DNA from 3 places in the Micromonospora sp. NPDC048986 genome. Region 1 is predicted to be linked to each of the others. Evidence: riboswitches for the same ligand, from Rfam matches in the RefSeq annotation. Region 1 holds a riboswitch; each other region holds the start of a gene.
The links. A riboswitch is a leader RNA that binds a small molecule or an ion and turns the genes downstream of it on or off. The one in region 1 is predicted to bind cobalamin.
Positions count from the first base shown of each region.

Region 2: linked by a shared signal. The riboswitch ahead of bluB (5,6-dimethylbenzimidazole synthase) and the one ahead of AB0B94_RS13720 (ribonucleoside-diphosphate reductase subunit alpha) in region 1 are both predicted to bind cobalamin.
Region 3: linked by a shared signal. The riboswitch ahead of cobN (cobaltochelatase subunit CobN) and the one ahead of AB0B94_RS13720 (ribonucleoside-diphosphate reductase subunit alpha) in region 1 are both predicted to bind cobalamin.

Region 1 covers NZ_JBEZFJ010000005.1:326,093-333,274, reverse strand. Annotated here, with positions in the region: gene eno (phosphopyruvate hydratase) at 1-1,227, opposite strand, end outside; gene AB0B94_RS13730 (MerR family transcriptional regulator) at 1,346-2,260, shown strand; gene AB0B94_RS13725 (ribonucleotide-diphosphate reductase subunit beta) at 2,257-3,252, opposite strand; gene AB0B94_RS13720 (ribonucleoside-diphosphate reductase subunit alpha) at 3,309-5,627, opposite strand; cobalamin riboswitch at 5,820-6,037, opposite strand; gene AB0B94_RS13715 (enolase C-terminal domain-like protein) at 6,469-7,182, shown strand, end outside.
Region 2 covers NZ_JBEZFJ010000014.1:130,857-138,038, forward strand. Annotated here, with positions in the region: gene metH (methionine synthase) at 1-1,002, opposite strand, end outside; S-adenosyl-L-homocysteine riboswitch at 1,017-1,092, opposite strand; cobalamin riboswitch at 1,254-1,454, shown strand; gene bluB (5,6-dimethylbenzimidazole synthase) at 1,483-2,112, shown strand; gene AB0B94_RS26060 (hypothetical protein) at 2,674-3,621, shown strand; gene AB0B94_RS26065 (BTAD domain-containing putative transcriptional regulator) at 3,853-6,519, opposite strand; gene AB0B94_RS26070 (hypothetical protein) at 6,454-6,600, shown strand.
Region 3 covers NZ_JBEZFJ010000010.1:212,164-219,345, forward strand. Annotated here, with positions in the region: gene cobO (cob(I)yrinic acid a,c-diamide adenosyltransferase) at 1-435, opposite strand, end outside; gene AB0B94_RS21640 (magnesium chelatase subunit D family protein) at 523-2,712, opposite strand; gene cobN (cobaltochelatase subunit CobN) at 2,709-6,377, opposite strand; cobalamin riboswitch at 6,657-6,786, opposite strand; gene AB0B94_RS21650 (hypothetical protein) at 7,166-7,182, opposite strand, start outside.

The sequences.
Region 1 (7,182 bases):
CTCCTCGATGCGGATGAGCTGGTTGTACTTGGCCGTACGGTCGGAGCGCGACAGCGAGCCGGTCTTGATCTGCCCGCAGCCCACGCCCACGGCCAGGTCGGCGATGGTGGTGTCCTCGGTCTCCCCGGACCGGTGCGACATCACCACCCGGTACCTGGCCCTGTGGGCGGCGTCCACCGTCTCCAGGGTCTCGGTGAGCGTGCCGATCTGGTTGACCTTGACCAGGATCGCGTTGGCGTAACCACCGTCGATCCCGTCGCGCAGCCGGTCGACATCGGTGCAGAAGACGTCGTCGCCGACCAGTTGCACGCGCTCCCCCGCCGCCGCCGTCAGCCGCTTCCAGCCGGCGATGTCATCCTCGGCCATCGGGTCCTCGATCGAGCTGATCGGGTACCGGGAGACAAGGTCGAGCAGGTAGTCGATGTGCTCGTCGACGGTCCGCTGACGGCCCTCGCCGACGTAGTCGTAGACGCCGTCGCGGAAGAACTCCGAACTGGCGGGGTCGAGGCAGATCAGCACGTCGGCGCCGGGCTGGTAGCCGCTCTCCTCGATGGCCCGCGACACGAACCGCAGCGCCTCGTCAGCGCCCTTGAAGTGTGGCGCGAAGCCACCCTCGTCGCCGACGTTGGTGTTGTGCCCGGCGGCGGCCAGGGACGCCTTGAGGGTGTGGAAGACCTCCGAACCCATCCGGACCGCCTCGGCGAAGGTCTGCGCTCCGACCGGGGCGATCATGAACTCCTGGAAGTCGAGCGGATTGTCGGCGTGCGCGCCGCCGTTGATGATGTTCATCATCGGCACCGGCAGCAGGCGGGCGCCGACACCACCGACATAGCGGTAGAGCGGCTGCCGGTGGGCCAACGCCGCCGCCTTCGCGGTCGCCAGAGACACCGCCAGGATCGCGTTGGCGCCCAGTCGACCCTTGTCCTTCGAACCGTCGAGAGCGATCATCGTCTCGTCGATCAGGGCCTGGTCCTCCGCGTCGAGCCCGAGCACCGCGTCGGCGATCTCGCCGTTGACCGCGGCGACGGCAGTGCCGACCCCCTTGCCGTGAAAACGCGTCAGGTCCCCGTCGCGCAGCTCGACCGCCTCGTTCGCTCCTGTCGACGCGCCGGACGGCACTGCCGCCCGCCCGCTCGACCCGTCGGCGAGGACCACGTCTGCCTCCACCGTCGGGTTGCCCCGGCTGTCGAGGATCTGCCGACCACGCACGCGACTGATAGCCGTCATCACACACTCCCTGCTCAAGCTGCCTGTTCGCAGCCAGACTGGCAGGAAACGGCGGCCCTGACACCGCGACGATGGACACGTTGACCCGTACCCCGGGGTGCGGGTTTAGGGTCGCGGGATGCGGGTGGGTGAGTTGGCACGACGGACCGGAACCACGGTCCGGGCACTGCGGTACTACGAGTCGGCCGGGCTGGTCGTGCCCCGGCGGCTGAGCAACGGTTACCGCGAGTACGACCCGATCGCGGTGCGGCTGGTGGCCCAGATCCGCGAGCTGATGGCGCTCGGCCTCACCGTCGAGGAGACCCGCCCGTTCGTCGAGTCGATCGCCGGTGGCGCCGATGACGCCGACGTGTGCGCGGCGGCGGTGGCCACGTACCGCAGCACCATCGGCAACCTGCAGGAACGGATCGGCAAGTTGACCGCCCAGCGCGACGCGCTGGACGCCCGCCTGGACGCCGCCGCGACCCAGGTCGTACCCGGCAGTCCCGCCGAGGGCGCCGACCCCACCGCGCTGGTCGGCGTCAGGTTGCCACCGCTGTCCTTCTACGGCACCGACGGCCGCCCGGTCGATCTCGGCGCGCTCGGCGCCGGACGCAGCGTCATCTTCGTCTACCCGCTGACCGGACGACCGGGCGTCGACCTGCCCAACGGGCTGCTGGAGATCCACGGCGCGCGCGGCAGCACCGAGCAGGCCGCCTGGTTCCGCGACCACCACGCGGAACTCCGCGCGGCCGGGGCCGCACGGGTCTACGGCCTGTCCGCGCAGTCGACCGGTTACCAGCGGGAACTCGCCCACCGGCTGCGACTGCCCTACCCGCTGATCCCCGACCCGAGGCTGACCCTGGCCGACGCGCTGCGGCTGCCGACCCGCACCGCCGGCGACATGACGCTCTACGAGCGGCTGACCCTGATCGTCGCCGACGGGGCCGTCGAACACGTCTTCCACCCGATCCCGGACCCGGCGTCGCACCCCCTGCACGTGATGCGGTGGCTCACGAAGCGACGCCAGGACCCCGGATCGGTTGCGGCCTAGAAGTCGTCGTCGAAGGCGACGGTGCCGGTCACCCCGACCTGGTACGCCGACACCCGCCGCTCGAAGAAGTTGGACAGCTCCTGCACGTCCTGCAACTCCATGAAGCCGAACGGGTTGCTCGACCCGTAGTGCGCCTCGATGCCGAGCTGGGCGAGCCGGCGGTCGGCGACGTGCTGGAGGTACTCCCGCATGTCGGCCAACGTCAGGCCGGGCACACCATGGCCCAACAGGTCCTCGGCGAACTGCACCTCACACTCGACCGCCTCGGTGAGCATCAGGCGAACCTGGTCGGCGAGGTCGTCGTCGAACAGGTCCGGCTCCTCGGCGCGAACGGTGTCGACGACGTCGAACGCGAACGCCATGTGCATGGACTCGTCGCGGAAGACCCAGTTGGTGCCCGAGGCGAGGCCGTGCAGCAGACCGCGCGAACGCAGGAAGTAGACGTACGCGAACGCGCCGTAGAAGAACAGTCCCTCGATGCAGGCGGCGAAGCAGATCAGGTTGAGCAGGAACGTGCGCCGGTCCTCGCGGGAGCGCAGCTCCCGCAGGTCGTTCAGGGAGTCGATCCACCGGAAGCAGAACTCGGCCTTGCGACGAATCGAGGGGATGTTCTCGATGGCCGCGAAGGCCTCGAAGCGCTCGGTCTCGTCGGGCACGTACGTGTCGAGCAGGTTGAGATAGAACTGGACGTGCACGGCCTCCTCGAACAGCTGGCGGGACAGGTAGAGGCGACCCTCCGGGCTGTTGACGTGCTGGTAGAGGTTGAGCACCAGGTTGTTGGCGACGATCGTGTCACCGGTGGCGAAGAACGCCACCAGGCGGCTGACCAGGTGCCGTTCGGCCGGCGACAGCTTGTCCAGGTCGGCGAGGTCGGCGTGCAGGTCGACCTCCTCGACCGTCCAGGTGTTGCGGATCGCGTCGCGGAACCTGTCGAAGAAGTGCGGGTAGCGCATCGGGCGGAGAGTCAGGTCCATCCCGGGGTCGAGCAGCATGTGCGTGGTCCTCGTGTCGGTGGTGCTGGGGTCGGTGATGGCGGCTTCGACGGTGGTCACTGGCAGGCCTCGCACGACTCGGGGTTCTCCAGCGAGCAGGCCAGCGCCTCCGTGTCGACGACGACCGGCGCGACAGCGCTGACGGTGGCCTGCTGGATCCGCGTCGCGGGGCGCGAGCGCAGGTAGTAGGTGGTCTTCAGCCCGGCCTTCCAGGCGTAGAGGTACATCGAGGAGAGCTTGCCGATCGTCGGCGCGGCCAGGAACAGGTTCAGCGACTGGGACTGGTCGATGAACGGGGCGCGGGCGGCGGCCAGGTCGATCAGCGCCCGCTGCGGCAGCTCCCACGCGGTGCGGAACAGCTCCCGTACGGCGGCCGGCAGCTCGGCGATCTCCTGCACCGACCCCTCCGCCCGTTTGATCGCCGAGCGGATCCGCTCGGTCCACAGACCGCGGGCCTTCAGCTCGCGTACCAGAGCGGTGTTGACCTGGAGGAACTCCCCCGACAGGGTCTCGCGCTTGAACAGGTTGGACACCTGCGGCTCGATGCACTCGTAGCACCCGGCGATCGAGGCGATGGTGGCCGTCGGCGCGACCGCCACCAGCAGCGAGTTGCGCAGCCCGTACGCCTCGACCCGCTCGCGCAACGCGTCCCACCGCGCGGTCTGCGTACCCTCGACACCCCACAGGTCGGGCTGGAGCTGGCCGCGCGCGGCCCGGGTCTGCGGGTACGCCGGATGCGCGCCGAAGTCGCGCGCCAGGTCGGCCGAGGTCTCCAGCGCGGTCAGGTACAGCTCCTCGCTGATCCGGGTGGACAGCTCCCGGGCGGCCGGCGCGTCGAACGGCAGCCGCAGCGCGAAGAAGACGTCCTGTAGGCCCATCAGCCCGAGTCCGACCGGCCGCCAGCGGGGGTTGCTCGCCGCCGCCTGCGCGGTCGGGTAGTAGTTGATGTCGATGACCCGGTCGAGGAAGGTCACCGCGGTGCGCACCGTGGCGCGCAGCCGCTCCCAGTCGATGCCGCCGGCGGTGAGGTGGGCGGCGAGGTTCACCGAGCCGAGGTTGCACACGGCGGTCTCGGTGTCACTGGACACCTCGACGATCTCGGTGCAGAGGTTCGACAGGTGCACCACGTTGCCCGGCTCGGCGGTCTGGTTGCAGAGCCGGTTGGCGGCGTCCTTGAAGGTCATCCAGCCGTTGCCGGTCTGGGCGAGGGTCCGCATCATCTTCCCGTACAGCTCCCGTGCCGGGACCTGCCGCACGTAGAGACCCCGCGCCTCGGCCTGGCGGTACGCGGCGTCGAACCGCTCGCCCCACAGGTCGGGCAGCTCGGGCACCTCGTGCGGGTCGAACAGCGACCACGGCTCGTCGGCCTCGACCCGCCGCATGAACTCGTCCGGGATCCAGTTGGCCAGGTTGAGGTTGTGGGTGCGTCGGGCGTCCTCGCCGGTGTTGTCCCGCAGTTGCAGGAACTCCTCGATGTCCGGGTGCCACGGCTCCAGATAGACGCAGGCCGCGCCCTTGCGTCGGCCACCCTGGTTCACAGCGGCGACGCTCGCGTCCAGCGTGCGCAGCCACGGCACGATGCCGTTGGACTGCCCGTTCGTGCCCCGGATCAGCGCTCCCCGGGAGCGGACCCGGGAGTACGCGATGCCGATGCCACCGGCGAACTTGGACAGGTTGGCGACCTGGGCGTACCGCTGGTAGATCGAGTCCAGCTCGTCGAGCGGGGAGTCGACCAGGTAGCAGGAGGACATCTGGGTGTGCCGGGTGCCGGAGTTGAACAGGGTCGGTGAGCTGGGCAGGTAGGCCAGGCTGGACATCAGCCGGTAGAAGTCGACCGCCTCGTCCGCCGTCCGGGACAGGCCGCAGGCCACCCGCAGCAACCAGTACTGCGGGGTCTCCAGCACCAGTCGGCTGATGGGGTGGCGCAGCAGGTAGCGGTCGTACACGGTGCGCAGGCCGAAGTACTCGAACCGGCGGTCGCCGTCGGGGTCGATGGCGTGGTCGAGGGTCGCGGCGTGTGCGGCGACGAACGCGGCGGTGTCGTCACCGATCAGACCCTCGGCGTGGCCGATCCTGATCGCCGCGCTGAACGAGGTGATGCCCTGTCGACACACCTCCTTGTCGACGTAGCCGGCCAGCAACCGCGCGGCGAGGCGCGAGTACTGCGGCTCCTCACCGATCATCTCGGCGGCGGTCTGGATGGACAGCCGGTCCAGTTCGGCGGTGGTCGCGCCGTCGTAGAGCCCGCTGATGGTGCGGGTGGCCACCCGCATCGGGTCGACGTCGGTCAGGTCGTCGGCCCACCGCTCGATCGCCCGGACGATCTTGTTCACGTCCACGGGTTCGGTGCCGCCGTCGCGCTTGCGGACCTGCATCGGCGTGCGCCGCACTGTCGCGTCGCCGCTGGCCGGGACTACCTCGGTGACTGTCACCACTCGCTCCTCGGAGTTCGAGACCTGGTGGCCCGGACGCGAGGAGACAGACACCGACGGACGCCACGCCAGCCCGGCGTGGGTCAGGTGGCGTCAGCCGTCCCACGCGGCCTCGGACCGCCGCGTCACCCGGATGCGGGTACGCGGCGCGCTGGCAGGTCTTCGGACTCGCGGGCACGACCGGGCTCGCCGGTCTCCTACTGGCCGTCGCTTCCCAGGCCGATTGGTGGCCCAGTGCTGATGACGGCGGTCGTTCCCACTCACCGCTGCGGGACAGTCCCGGATTTCCACCGGGTTCCCTGTTGCCTCGACCGCCCCGGATGAGCGGCCGAACCAGCTGCGCTCGACACCATATATAGGGACGCAGCCGTTGTCACACCCCACATGTCGGTCTCGGGCGTGTCGGTGGCCGACTCGGTGACCACCGTCACCACCCCGGCCGACAACATCCCGTCGACCGACGCCAGGCACCGGGGACGGGGCCCTGCGCGCCGGTGTCGACAGTCGACAGGGATGTGGCGTATCGAGGCCACGGTGCCGCAGACCGGACCCATATGCCACTGTCAATGCCTTGGGGTGGGGCGAACGCCCGATCTTCACGGGCTCGCCACCCCGCCACCTTCGCCCGTCAACGGGCACGATGGACAGTGAGGCGGATCGACCCGGCGAGGCAAACATCATACGTCTGCGGCCCCACGGTGATCGACATCGTTGACGTGCTGGAGCGCCGCTCCGTATACTCCCTGTGATCATCTGATCTTTAGCCTAGCCGGGCGAGGAACGCATGCCGCAGATCACTGCCGTCACCGTCGAAGACGTCCGCTTCCCCACCTCCCTGACCGCTGACGGGTCAGACGCCATGAACAAGGACGGCGACTATTCGGCGGCCTACGTCGTCCTGCACACCGACGGCGTCGACGGCGTGGGCGCGCCACTGGCGGGGCACGGCCTGACGTTCACCATCGGTCGAGGCAACGACATCGTCGCGGCGGCGGCAGTCCACCAGGCACAGCTTCTGGTGGGCCTGGACGTGGGGACGATGGCAGCGGACATGGGCGCGGTCTACCGCCTCCTCACCTCCGACTCGCAACTGCGTTGGCTCGGGCCGGAGAAGGGTGTCGTCCACCTGTCCCTGGCGGCCGTGTTGAACGCGTCGTGGGACCTGGTCGCCCGGGTCGCCGACAAGCCGCTGTGGCGGCTGCTCGTCGACATGTCCCCCGAGCAACTCGTCGACATCGCGGACCTGCGCTACCTGTCCGACGCGCTGACCCGGGACGAGGCACTGGCCATCCTGCGGGCCAAGGAGGGCACGAAGGCGGCCCGCCTCGCCGAGCTCGACCGGACCGGCTACCCCGCCTACACCACCTCGGCGGGTTGGCTCGGCTACGGCGACGACAAGCTGCGCCGGCTGTGCCAGGAGGCGGTGGACACCGGCTACGGCTACGTCAAGCTCAAGGTGGGCGCCAACCTCGACGACGACATCAGGCGATGCGCGATC
Region 2 (7,182 bases), on a different contig from region 1:
CTCCGCCAGGGCGGCGACCGTCCGTGGCGGTGTGCCGGCCACGGCGGCGACGATCCGGGCGATGTGCTCCGGTGAGGTGCCGCAGCAGCCGCCGACGACGTTGAGCAAGCCGGACGCGGCAAACTCGCCGAGCAGGCTGGCGGTCTCCTCCGGCGTCTGGTCGTAGCCGCCGAAAGCGTTCGGCAGACCGGCGTTGGGGTGACACGCCACGTAGGTGCCGGCGATCTTGGAAAGCTCCTCGACGTGCGGGCGCATCTCGGCCGCGCCCAGCGAGCAGTTCACGCCGACGACCAGCGGATCGGCCCGCTCTATCGAGCGCCAGAAAGCCTCCACGGTCTGCCCCGACAGCGTCCTGCCGCTCAGGTCGACGATGGTCACGGAGATCCACAGCGGCAGCTGCGGCGCGACCTCACGGGCTGCGGCGATGGCGGCTTTCGCGTTCAACGTGTCGAAGATCGTCTCGATCAGAAGCAGGTCGACGCCGCCCTCGGCCAGGGCCGAGATCTGCTCCGCGTACGCCGCGCGCACGCCGTCGAAGTCGACGGCACGATACGCCGGGTCCTCGACCCGCGGCGACAGCGACAGCGTCACGTTCAGCGGCCCGACCGAGCCGGCCACGAACCGGCCACCGAACTCGTCCGCCGCCTGCCGGGCCAGCCGCGCACCCTGAACGTTCATCTCACGAACCAGTGACTGGAGCCCGTAGTCGGCCTGGCCGATGCTCGTCGCCGTGAACGTATTGGTGGTGGTGATGTCGGCGCCGGCGGCCAGATACCGCCGGTGTACGTCCAGGATGACGTCCGGCCGGGTGAGGTTGAGCAGGTCGGGATCACCGCTGACGTCCTGCGGATGGTCGACAATCAGGTCGCCCCGATAGTCCGCGGCGGTGAGCCGCGCGCCCTGCAACATCGTTCCCCAGGCGCCGTCCAACACCAGAACACGCTGGGACATCAGCTGCCGCAGCGACGATGCGGTGTCTTTCTGGCTCGATAACGCGCTCAAGCGGTCGCCTCCGAAGCTCGGAGGCGCCCTTGTCGAAGAGATGTGGGCCGAGCGTGGCGGGCTCCGCCCGTCGCAGCGCCTCTCGACCCGACAGGCAGATGTTACCCGACCCGTCTGCCTGGAGGTCCCCGTACGGCGTCGGCGTCTGGCCGCCCCGGTCACCCGGCAAGCCCGATCGTGACGAGCACCGCCCATCACTGGCGATGCAGCGGCGGGACCTCCCATGTTCGTCGGGACCGTTATCGTGTGCGGTGGCACAAACGTTGCGAGGTGCCCTGCGCGAGTGGGGAGAATCGGGAAGCCGGTGGGAGTCCGGCACGGGCCCGCCGCGGTGACCGGGGAGCTGCCACCCACGCGTACCAGACGCAGCCACTGACCCTGCCGGGTTGGGAAGGCGGGTGACCAGCGTAGATCCGGGAGTCCGAAGACCGGCCTCGCGTCATCGCCCCGTCAGGGGCACGAGCGCAGCGGGAGCCTGCCTTGGACACCGGCCTCTACGAGACCATCCACCGCCGCCGGGACGTACGTGCCCAGTTCACCGGGGCGCCGATCCCCGACGAGACGTTGAACCGGGTCCTCACGGCGGCGCACGCCGCCCCGAGCGTCGGCCTCTCCCAGCCCTGGGACTTCATCCTGGTCCGCGATCCCGAGCTGCGGCAGGAGTTCCACCGGCACGTGCAGCGGGAACGGGACACCTTCGCGGCCACTCTGCAGGGTGCGGCGGCGGAACGCTTCAACCGGATCAAGATCGATGGCGTACGCGAGTCGACGATGTCAGTCGTAGTCACGTACGACCCCGAGCGGGGCGGACCGGCCGTGCTCGGCCGTCACGCGATCGCCGACGCCGGCCTCTACTCGGTCTGTCTGGCGATCCAGAACCTGTGGCTGGCCGCAACCGCCGAGCAACTCGGGGTCGGCTGGGTCTCGTTCTACCGGGAGCCGTTCCTACGCGACCTGCTCGGCATCCCGGCCACCGTCCGCCCGGTGGCGTGGCTCTGTCTCGGCCCGGTCACCCATCTGGAGCAGACGCCGGACCTGGAGCGGCACGGCTGGCGCCAGCGACGCCCGGTGTCATCGGTGATCCACCACGATCGTTGGACGACGGAGTGACCAAAGTGGTTGTGGCGGCGCTGTCGCGCCAGGCACCCCGCCGGCATTCCTGAGGTCGGAGTGTCAACCTGGCATGACGGCCCGGCCGGAGTGTTCTCAGTGGGCCCGGCTCGGCGGTAGGCCTGGGTGGCGCCAGCAATCCGGCCGCTCCCGCGGTAGGTCACCTCCGGCCTGTCTCGGTCTCTGACCACCAAGTTCGCGAAAGTCCTCGCCTTGTCACGCCATTGGCCTCCTGCCGCACAGATGTCCACGCGCGCCCGGTTACAAGCTCCGCCGGTGTGGCCTGTCGCCGGGTTCCCTGTCTGATTGCAGTTGCCCTGCGCTGAGGATTCAAGGTCGTCACAAGAGGCGTTGCAGGTCTCGTATCTAGTTTCATCGGCAACGGGGCCGGCGGACCGAATGCCGCCCATGAACAGAACGGGGAGCGCAATGAGAAGTTGGCAACGGTCGGGTCGCAGCCGATGGTCCTTCCTGGCGGCGGGTACGGTCTGCGCAGCGCTCGCGGGCGCGCTCCCGTCACTGCCCGCGAGTGCCGCCCCAGTCGATCAGCTGACTGTGTACGTGAGCCCCTCGGGCACCGCCAGCGCCACGGCGATGGGTAGCCGTGCCGGACTCAGCGGCGACACCGCTGTCTCCTCAATCGAGGAGGCGCAGGCGATCTTGCGCGCCCGGAGGGTGAAGGACGCGAAGGTGCTCCTGGCGGACGGCCTCTACCAGCCGAGCGCGCCGATCAAGGTGGACTGGTCACCTCCGGGCGGGCAGCTCACGATCGCCGGGGTCGGCGCCGCAGCCGTGATCGACTGCAGCTTGTTCGAGGACAACAGCTCCAACACGGAGTACGGCGTGATCGTCTCCGCTGACAACGTCCGCATCTCAGGTCAGACGTACCAGAACTGCCGCAACGGTGGCATCCGGGCCAACGGAACAGCGGCCAACCCGCTCGACGCGTTGAATGTCAGTGGCAACACGTTCCGGCGTCTCGGCAGCAAGTACCAGGCCGGGCCCGGCAATGGTTACGGGGGCGTACACGCGACCTACACGACCCGGCTACGGGTTGAGGGCAACCTGTTCCAGAACCTGGAGAACGCCGCAGGCACCGGCGTCGCCGAGATACACGGCGTCTATGTCGCCAACTACGGGAGCAACACCACCATCTACGGCAACAAGTTCGAGCTGATCTCGGGTGACCCGGTGCGGACGCGCAACCGTGCGAACAACACGATCGTGGACGCCAACATGTTCTGGAAGACCGGCTCGTACGCGATCTTCAGCGATTGGCGGTACACCACCGAGGGATGCAGCACGAACGGCATCTTCTCGGCGAACAAGGTGGGCACCACCACGTACAACAACGACAGCTGGAACGAGGACGGCCAGGGCTCGATCAGCATCGTCCGGGTGCGCCTGTGGGGTCATGACGCAGCGACCGACGCCAACCTCTACGGCTGCTCAAGTGACCCGATCACCTTCAGCGGCACCAACTCGTACGTCTCAACCAGGCCCTGGTAGCAGCGGGGGGATCAGTGAGGCCGCGTCGATCTTCGACGCAGCCACCGTCGCCGCCCGCCGAGGTCGTGCTCAACCGAGCGACCCCGGCGGGCGGTGTCGTCAAGGTCATATGATCAGCGGTTCAGCGAAGTTGGGCATCGGAGAAGTGCCCGCGCCCGGAGAACGCGGCTCGGAGTGCCCACCGATTCGCCGATTCAACAGCGCCCCCGCGTTCTGTCGCGGCGACGCCGGTCAGGGGAGTGCGTCGTCGGCCAGCTTGCTGCGTACCGTGGAAGCAGCGGGGTGACCGAGCGCGGTGAGGATCTCCAATGCCTGTTCCCACACCGTTCGCGCCCGGTCCGTCTCGTCGAGTGTCTGGTGTAGATCGCCGAGGTGGTCCAACGCCTCGGCCTCGCCAAACCGGTGCCCCAGCTCGCGGCTCAGTTCTATGGCCCGTGCGAAGCAGACGGCGGCCTGCGTGTGGTCGCCGAGGCGGTGCCGAATGAAGCCGAGGCTGTCCCAGGTGCTCGCCTCCGCGATCCGGTGTCCGATCTCAGCCTGCAACGTCAGGGCCTGCTCGCAGTGGTCCAGCGCCTGCTGATACTCGCCGAGCAGGGCGTAGTGCCATCCCACATTGTTCAGCGCGTTGGCCTGTCCGCTGCGGTGTTCGAGCGCTCGGTAGAGGTCGAGGGAGATCAGATCGTGGTGGATAGCGTCCGATATCCGGCCCTGTTGGTCGTAGACCATGCTCATGCTCAGGTGCGTGTGGGCCTGCCCCACCCGGTCGCCGGTCTGGCCCAACAGGTCAGCGGCCTGTGTCAGATGGTGGTGGGCGTCGTCGTACCGCCCGAGTTGGCTGAACCCGCGAGCCAGGTCGCGGTGCGAGAGCACCTGCCCGGCCACGTCATCTCGGCGTTCGGCTGCGACCAGCGCCGCCTTCCGTAGAGCGAGCCCGTCATGCCAGTGCCCCTGCCGGTCGAGGTACGAGATCAGCGTCCAGGTCAGCTGCCAGCCGTACGCGGCGAAGCCATGTTCCGTGGCGTGCATGGTGGTGGCGATCAGTGTCGCGTGCTCGGTGGAGAACCAGGCCATCGCCTGCTCGTAGGTGTCGACCGGGTGGACGATTGTCAGCGGGACCGGCGGTTCGAGGTCGATCGGATCCCGGTGTGGGTCGAGCACCACCGCAGCGGCGTGCCCGGTGTGCAGGTAGTGCCCGAACATGCGCCGCAGCGCCGCGTCAGTCTCAGCCGCGGACTCCTCGGCACGGGTCAGTTCAGCGGCGTACGCGCGGAGCAGGTCGTGGAAGCCGTACCGGCCGGGGGCGTGTTCATCGATCAGATGGGCGCGCGTGAGTTCGGCCAGCAGCGGGCGAACGCGGTTGACCGGCAGCCCGACCAGGCTCGCCGCGCCCGCTGCTGAGACGTCCGGTCCCGGGTGCAGACCGAGTAGCCGGAAGACGCGGGCCGCCTCCGTGCTCGTCGTTCGGTAGGACCAGGAGAGCGCTGCCCGTACGTTGAGCAGTTGGTCGCCGCTGTCGAAGGCGTCGAGACCGCCGGTCGTCTCCCGAAGCTCCGCGGCGAGGCCGGCTAGCGGAAACCCGGGATGGGCGGCGGCGCGGGCGGCCACGACGGCGAGGGCCAGCGAGAGCCGGGAACAGCCATCAATGATCTCGGCGGTGGCCTCGGGTTCGGCGGCGACCCGATCGCCGCCGAGGCGACGGGCCAGCAGTTCGCGTGACTCGTCGGTGGAGAGCAGCCCGAGGGTCAGCGCGCGGGCCCCGTCGATCGCGACCAAGCCGGGTAGCTGGCGGCGGCTGGTTACCAGGACGAAGCAGCCGTCACCGCCGGGCAGCAGTAGACGGACCTGGTCGGAATCAGCCGCGTTGTCGAGCACGATGAGCATCCGCCGGTCGGCGACAATGCTTCGGTAGAGCCCAATCTGCGCGTCGAGGTCGGTCGGCGCCTCCGTGGCCGGTACGCCGAGGGCCTCGAGGATGGCGCGGATCGCGGTCGACTGCGACATCGGCGCGGCGGCTGGGGCAACGCCTCGCAGGTTCAGCCAGAGCTGTCCGTCCGGGAACTGCCACAGATTGTCGTGTGCCCAGCGCAGCGCGAGCCACGTCTTGCCGACGCCGCCAGCACCACAGATGAGCCGGATCCGGGTGTCATCCGTCTTGTCGAGAGCGGCCAGTTCCTCGCCTCGGCCGACGAACAGTGGCGGACTCGCGGGCAGTTGGCGCGGCATCGGCATCCGCCCCGCCGCAGGTCCGACCGAGGGTAGGTCCAGAGCCGGATCGGCGTTCAGCATCCGCAGGTGCAACTCGCTTAGCATCGTCCCGGGGTCGGTTCCCAACTCGTCGGCCAGGAGGTCGCGTAGCCGCTGGTACCGCATGAGTGCGTCGGCCTTTCTGCCGCACCGGTAGAGGGCGATCATGAGCTGGCCGGTGACGTGCTCGTCGAGCGGATGTTCATCGACGAGTCGCAACAGTCTCGTGAGGAGTTCGGCGTGCCGCCCCGCGCCCAGCGCGAGATCGGCGTGTCGTCGTTCGGCGGCGAGCAGCTCCCGACCGAATGTCTCCCGCATCGTGTTCAGCCACGGAGTGTCGAACTGGGCGAAGGCGGGACCCCTCCAGAGACCCAGCGCCTCCTCCAGCAGCGCCAGCGCCTGTCCGTCGTCGGCAGTCCGGGCCTGGTTGGCCAGGTGCCGAAACCGGTGTAGGTCGACCGCGCTCGGGCTGACCGTCAGCAAGTAGCCGCCAGATTGGCGGGAGATGGCGACCGAACCAGCAGCGGCCAGCTGACGCCGCAACCGGGACAAGTAGCTGTAGAGGACATCGCGCGCACGCTGCGGCTGATGCTCCCCCCACACCCGGTCCAGCAGCCGATCAACCGGGACAGGACCATTCGCGTCGACCAGCAACGCGGCCAGCACGGTCCGCTGGCGGGCGTGACCGAGGTCGACGGGGTGGCCATCGACGTCGGCCTCAACCTCGCCGAGTAACCGGAACTCAACCACCTAGCAGTCGCCTCCGGGATGGACGAGGTTGCTCTGGTAACGCAGTGAAAATCTCCAGTGCGGTGCTGGTGCGTAACACGTCGGGGAATTCGGTCATGGCCCATTGGCGGCCGGTCGGCACCGGGGACAGTCCGTACGACCCATCTTCGAGCCTGAAGCGAGGGATCCGCAGGTCATCGGCCTGTGACTAGGCAATTGGTCGTTGTCCAGGAAACCGTGCTCCGTCCCCTGAGCCACTGGCACGAATGGTCAGTGTAACGACCTGCGGATCGACCCCCGTTGGCAGGGAGTGCCCCCCGTTGACCTGCGTTGACCCTGCAAAACGCCGTGGCTGCCGGCCCATTGCTTTGGTAGGCGCCAGCGGTGACATCCGGGCCAGGCGAAGGCATCCGAGAATGAAGGACCAGAGAGCCCGCCTGGAGGGGCGTGGGCGGACGCCGCCCTGCCGACCCCAGAAGGCGCCGGCCTCAGCTCACGCCGACTCCCGGCGTGCCTGACCTGATCCCACGCGCACGCCATCACTGGCCGCCAGTCGCGGACGCCACGCTCATCAGCGGCAGATCCGGA
Region 3 (7,182 bases), on a different contig from region 1:
CACCCAGCCCCACTTCATCGGGTAGGTGAACTCGTCGAGCACGTACAGCCCGTAGCGCTCGGCGGCCAGGTCACGCTGGATCTGCCGCCACCCTTCCAGGGCGTCGGCGGCGTGGTCGGCGTCGCTGCCGCGCTGGATCCAGGACCAGCCCTCGCCCATCTTGTGCCAGGCCACCGGCGCGCCCTGGCCGGTGCGCTCGTGCACCTCGCCGAGCGCCCGGAAGGCGTTCTCCTCCCCCACCCGCCACTTGGCGCTCTTGACGAACTGGAACACCCCGACCGGCAGCCCGGCGGTCCAGGCCCGCAACGCCAGGCCGAAGGCCGCCGTCGACTTCCCCTTCATCTGTCCGGTGTGGACGATCAGCAGTGGCCGGTGCCGCCGCTGCCGGGTCGTCAACCCGTCAACAGGCACCGAACTCGGCTGTCCCTGCGGCATCAGCCCGTCCCCCGTCCCGCGGGCACTCCCGCGCCCGCCTCTTCCGCGATCTTGCGATTTCTGTTGGTCATATGCGCACTTGATCCCTTATGCCGCGACAGGAAGTGCAAGATCGCGAGGGTGAGTGAGGGTGGCCAGGGTGTGCAGGGGCGCGTTCAGCTGGGTTGCCAGACGGGGCGCCAGGTTCAGGCGGATCGGGCCGGATTCGCAGTCGACGACCACGCACGGGGCACCTGTCGCCGCCAGGACCTTCGCGGCTGCCGCCGCCCGGTCCAACGGACGGGTGCCAGCGGTGGCCCGGCCGTCGGTGACGATGAGGACCAGCGGGCGGCGCTTCGGGTCGCGCAGACGCTCCACCCGCAACAGGTCCGCGGCGGCGAGCAACCCCTCGGCCAGCGGCGTACGCCCGCCGGTGGGCAGCTCGGCCAGCCGGGTCGAGGCGGCCAGCACCGACGAGGTCGCCGGCAGCAGGGTCCGGGCGCCGCCACCTCGAAACGCGATCACCGCGACCTTGTCGCGCCGCTGGTACGCGTCGGTGAGCAGGGCGAGCACCGCGTCCTTCACCGTGGTCATCCGCTGCCGGGCGCCCATCGAGCCGCTCGCGTCCACCACGAAGAGCACAAGGTTGCCCTCGCGCCCCTCACGAACCGCCTCGCGCAGGTCGTCACGGCGCAGTCGCAGCGGACCGGTGAGCCGGCCCCGGGCCGCCTGGTGCGGCGCGGCGGCGCGGATCGTGGCCGGCAGGTGCAGCGCGCCGACCCGACCCGCCGGCACCCGGGCGCCGGTGGTGCGGCCCCGCCCGGTGCGGGCCCGTGACCGCCGGCCCGGCACCCCGTCACCCAGGCCGGGCGCGGTGAGCACCCGCGCCTTCAGCCCACCCCGGGGTACGGCCACCGGCTCGGGCTGCGCGCCGCGGGTCGGGTCGCCGTCACCGGCCGCCGACTGCCGGCCGGCCGGCGTGCGCGCGTGCCGACCGTCGCCGCTCCGGTCGTCGGCCGGGCTCTGCGGCCAGCCGTCGGCACCGTCCGGTCCGTCGCCGCGCGCGTCCGGGCCAGCGCCGTCACGCGCCGAGGAGTGCCCGGCCGCCTCGGACTCACCGAGGTCGCCGACGTCGCCGTGCTGCGGCCCGCCGCTCGGGCCGTCACCGTCTGGTCCACCCCCGTTCGGGCCGCCGCCACCGCCCGGGCCACCACCCTGTGGGCCACCGCCGCCAGCCGGGCCGCTGTCGTCGGGGCCCGCGTCGTCCGGGTCGTCGGGGTGCGCGTCCTGGGCGCGCTGCAACGCCTCGTCGAGGCGCTTCTCGTCCAGCCCCGGGGTGTCGAACGGGTCGCGGCGACGACGGTGCGGCAGCGCCAGCCGGGCGGCCACCCGGACGTCGTCGATGGTGACCCGGTCCCGGCCGTGCCAGGCGGCGTGCGCCACAGCGGTACGGGCGGTGACGATGTCGGCCCGCATCCCGTCCACGTCGAACGCCGCACACACCTCGGCGATCTGCCGCAACGCGGCGTCCGGCAGTCGTACCCCGGGAAGTCGGCGACGGGCGGCGGCCACCTGGCCGGCGATCTCCGCGTCGGCGTCGGCCCAGCGGGCCGCGAAGCCCACCGGGTCCGCGTCGGCGGCCAGCCGCCGACGGACCACCTCGACCCGGACCTCCGGATCCCGGCTGGCACCCACCTCCACCGTGAGCCCGAACCGGTCGAGCAGCTGCGGGCGCAGCTCCCCCTCCTCCGGATTCATCGTGCCGACCAGCAGGAACCGGGCCGCGTGGCTGACCGACACGCCCTCCCGCTCGACGTGGCTGCGGCCCATCGCCGCCGCGTCGAGCAGCAGGTCGACGAGGTGGTCGTGCAACAGGTTGACCTCGTCGACGTAGAGCACCCCCCGGTGCGCGGCGGCGAGCAGGCCCGGCTCGAAGGCGCGTACCCCCTCGCCGATCGCCTTCTCCAGGTCCAGCGCCCCGACCACCCGGTCCTCGGCGGCGCCCACCGGCAGTTCGACGAGACGCGCCGGCCGGGTCTCGGCGGCGGTGTCGGTCGGGTGGGGGCCGTCCGGGCAGGCCGGGTCCGGCTCGGCCGGGTCACAGCCGAAACGGCAGCCGGCCACCCGCAGCACCGGCGGCAGCAGAGCGGCGAGGGCCCGCACGGCGGTGGACTTGGCGGTCCCCTTCTCACCCCGCACCAGCACCCCGCCGATCGCCGGGGAGACCGCGTTGAGCAGCAACGCCAGTCGCATGTCGGCCATGCCGAGCACCGCACTGAACGGGTAGATCGTCGTCATGCCCGGTCCTCCAGGTCGCCCTCGCTGGCCAGGTACGTGTCGCGCAGCCGGTCGAGGGTGGCCGGCTCCGGCTTGGCCCACAGCCCCCGGTCGGCGGCCTCCAACAGCCGCTCGGTGATGCCGCGCAACGCCCACGGGTTGGACTTCTCCAGGAACTCCCGGGTGGTCTCGTCGAAGAGGTACGCGGCGGCCAGATGCTCGTACATCCAGTCGTCGACCACACCGGCTGTGGCGTCGTAGCCGAACAGGTAGTCCACTGTGGCCGCCAGCTCGAACGCGCCCTTGTAGCCGTGCCGGCGCATCGCGGCGATCCACTTCGGGTTGACCACCCGGGCCCGGAACACCCGCCGGGTCTCCTCGCCCAGCGTGCGGGTGCGCACGTCGTGCGGCATCGCCGAGTCACCCACGTACGCCTGCGGTGACGTGCCGGTGAGGTGGCGGACCATCGCCACCATGCCGCCGTGGTACTGGAAGTAGTCGTCGGAGTCGACGATGTCGTGCTCGCGGGTGTCCTGGTTCTTCACCGCCACCGCGATCCGGGCGAACGAGCGTTCCATGTCGGCGCGCGCCTCCCGCCCGTCCAGCCCGCGGCCGTACGCGTAGCCGCCCCACACCGCGTACACCTCGGCCAGGTCGGCGTCGCTGCGCCAGGTCCGGGCGTCGATCAGGGGCAGCAGCCCAGCGCCGTACGCGCCAGGCTTGGAGCCGAAGATCCGGGCGGTGGCCCTGCGCTCGTCGCCGTGTTCGGCGAGGTCTGCGGCGACGTGCGCCCGCAGGTAGTTCTCCTCGTCCGGCTCGTCGAGGGCGGCGACCCGCCGGACGGCGTCGTCGAGCAGCGCCACCACGTGTGGGAACGCGTCGCGGAAGAACCCGGAGATGCGCACAGTGACGTCGACGCGCGGGCGGCCCAGCTCGGCGGTCGGCACCACCTCGATGCCGGTCACCCGCCGGGACCTGTCGTCCCAGACCGGCCGGCAGCCCAGCAACGCGAGGACCTCGGCGATGTCGTCGCCCTGGGTCCGCATCGCACTGGTGCCCCAGACTGTCAACCCCACCGAGCGGGGGTACGCCCCGGTGTCGGCCAGGTGTCGAGCCAGCAGCGAGTCGGCGAGGGCAACCCCGACGTCCCAGGCGTTGCGGCTGGGGATGGCCTTCGGGTCGACGGAGTAGAAGTTGCGGCCGGTGGGCAGCACGTTCACCAGGCCCCGGGTGGGTGAACCGGACGGGCCGGGCGGCACGAACCTACCGTCCAGCGCCCCGAGGGTGTTGGTCAGCTCGTCGGTGGTCCGAGCCAGTCGGGGCACCAGCTCGGTGGCGGCGAAGTGCAGCACCGCGGCGACGTCCGGGATCGACTGACCGGTCACCTCGGTCACCACGGCGTCAACAGTGTCCACTGCCCAGTCCAGGGTTTCCATGCCGATGACCAGCCGCCGGGCCAGGACCTCGATGAGGTCGATCGCGTCGGCGGCGGTGCCGGCAGGCCCGTCCACCACGTCGGTCAGTGCGGCGGGCAGCGCCAGTCGCTGTCCCGGCGACGCGAGCAGCTCCTGCTCGTCGAGGGAGTACGCGACGGCGAGGGCCTGTCGCAGGCCGGGCAGGGCCCGGGCGCCACCCCAGACCTGCGGGGCGCGCAGCACCGCCAGGACCAGGTTGACCCGCGGCTCGCCCGTGGGCGCGTCGGCGAGGATGTGCAGGCCGTCGCGGATCTGCACGTCCTTGACCTCGCACAGGTACCCGTCGAGGTGCAGCACGAAGTCGTCGAAGTCGTCAGCGTCGGGCATCGCGTCGGCGTGCAGGTCGTGGTGCAGCTCGGCGGCGCGCACCAGGTCCCAGATCTGGGCCCGCACGGTGGGCACCTTCGCCGGGTCGAGGGCCTGCACTGTCGCGTACTCGTCGAGCAGTTGCTCCAGTTTGGCGAGGTCGCCGTAGGTTTCGGCGCGGGCCATCGGCGGGACCAGGTGGTCGACGACCACGGCGTGCGCCCGCCGCTTGGCCTGGGTGCCCTCGCCGGGGTCGTTGACGATGAACGGGTACACCAGCGGCAGGTCGCCGAGGACCGCGTCGGGCGCGCAGTCGGCGGCCAGGCCGAGGCCCTTGCCGGGCAGCCACTCCAGGGTGCCGTGCTTACCCAGGTGCACCACGGCGTCCGCGCCGAAGCCGCCGTCAGCGACCGGCGCTGTCAACCAGCGGTACGCGGCCAGGTAGTGGTGACTCGGCGGCAGGTCCGGGTCGTGGTAGATGGCGATCGGGTTCTCCCCGAAGCCGCGGGGCGGCTGGATCAGCAGCACCACGTTGCCGAAGCGCAGCCCGGCGAGCACGATGTCGCCGCCCTCGGTGTACAGCTCGCCCGGCGGCTCACCCCAGTGCTCCCGCATCCGCTCCCGCAGCTCGACCGGGACCTGGTCGAACCAGCGCCGGTACGTCGCCCCCGGTATCCGGGCCTCGGCGGCGGCCAACTGCTCCGGGGTGAGCCACTCCACGTCGTGACCACCGGCGGCGATCAGGGCGTGGATCAGCGCGTCGCCGTCGTCGGGCGGCGGCGCGTCACCCAGGTCGTAGCCGGCCTCGGCCAGCGCGGCGAACAGCCGGACCGCCGAGGCCGGGGTGTCCAGCCCGACGGCGTTGCCGACCCGGGAGTGCTTGGTGGGGTACGAGCTGAGCACCACGGCTACCCGCTTGTCGGCGTGCGGCACGTACCGCAGCCGGGCGTGGCGCACCGCGATCCCGGCGACCCGGGCGGCCCGCTCGGGGTCGGCGGCGTATACCGAGAGCCCGTCGGCGTCGATCTGCTTGAACGAGAACGGCACTGTGACGATCCGACCGTCGAACTCGGGAATGGCCACCTGCATGGCGGCGTCCAGCGGGGACAGCCCGGCGTCGCTGTCGGCCCACTGCGCGCGGGTGCTGGTGAGGCAGAGCGCCTGGATGACCGGCACGTCCAGGGCGGCCAGCGCGCCGACGTCCCAGGCGTCCTCGTCGCCGCCACCGGAGGCGTCCGCGGCGACCGCACCGCCGGCCGCGAGCACGGTGACCAGCAGCGCGTCGCAGCGGGCGAAGAGCCCGAGTGGGCCGGCGCCCGCGGTCAGCCCGCGCAGCGAGCCGCAGAAGATCGGCAGCGGGTTGCCGCCGGCCCGCTGGACCGCGTCGGCGAGCACGTCGACGAAACCGGTGTTGCCGGCGAGGGCGTGCGCCCGGTAGAAGACGATCCCCACCGTGGGCCGGTCCGGGTCGGCGGAGTGGTCGCCGTGCACGCCGTACGCCGGGGTGGGCGTTGGTGCGGCGAACCCCTCACCGGTGAGCAGCACCGTGTCGGAGAGGAACCGGGCCAACTGTCCGAGGTTGTCCGGACCGCCCTCCACCAGGTACGCCAGCGACTGGGTGACGACCCCGGAGGGCACTGTGGAGATGGCCATCAGCTCCGCGTCGGGCAGCGCCTCACCGCCGAGCACGACCGTCGGCACGCCGGTGGCGAGCACCGCGGCGAGGCCGTCCGGCCACGCCTGCCGACCGCCGAGCAGCCGTACGACGACGAGGGCGACCCCGTCGAGCAGGGCGGGCACCTCGTCGGCGGCGACTCTGGCGGGGTTGGCCAGCCGGTAGTCGGCACCGCTGGCGCGGGCGGCCAGCAGGTCGGTGTCGGCGGTGGACAGCAGCAGGATGCGCACGGCGGGCTCCGGAAAGTGACGCCCTGGGCCCTCACGGGGGCGACCGGGCGATGCGGGTGGGTTCGGCGTCAGCCGGTACGACGGCCCGGGCGAACGGCGCACCGACGGGTGCGTCGGGGCCGGTCAGCGCCGGGCGATCAGCTCAGCGATGCCGGTGGCCGATGTCCCCGGAGCGCGCTGCCTGAAGCGCAATACGACGATAGTCGTCGATGAATAAGACGCTGTGCGTCATCGGGTCCTCCTCGGGTGTCCACGCCCTGGGGTACGTCCCGACGGCCGAAGTATCCTGGCTTCCGGATCGACGCTCTCCCCCGGCCTTCCAACCGCAGACACACGGCCGTGACTCACAAGGGGGGATCGCTCCCCGGTGACAGTGGCGGGACCGCGTCGGAATCGCACCGACTTCCTTCACTGCCGTCAGGCCGCGAATGCTGCCACACCCCTGCGCCGCCGGTCAACGCGGACCCCACCCCCACCCGACCACGCTCACCACATTGACCTGCGGATATATCGGCGCGCGGGGGATGCATCTCGCCGCAGTGGCGGGCTGGGCGAACTGGTTGATCGGCCCTGCGGACTGGCCCGTGGCAGGGGGCGGAGTGTTCACGCGCCCCCTTTGGAGCTGATGTCGTAGACGATTCAGCCGCCTCGGCTCCCGGCCCGCGCCTCGGCTTCAGGTCCGGACGTACGGCGATATCGCCAACGATTCAGCTCCAAAGGCGCCGAACGACACATGCCCGGGACCGAACACGCCACGCGCCGACGACCGACGTCGCTCGACGCACCGATCAGCGGGCGTGGCGTT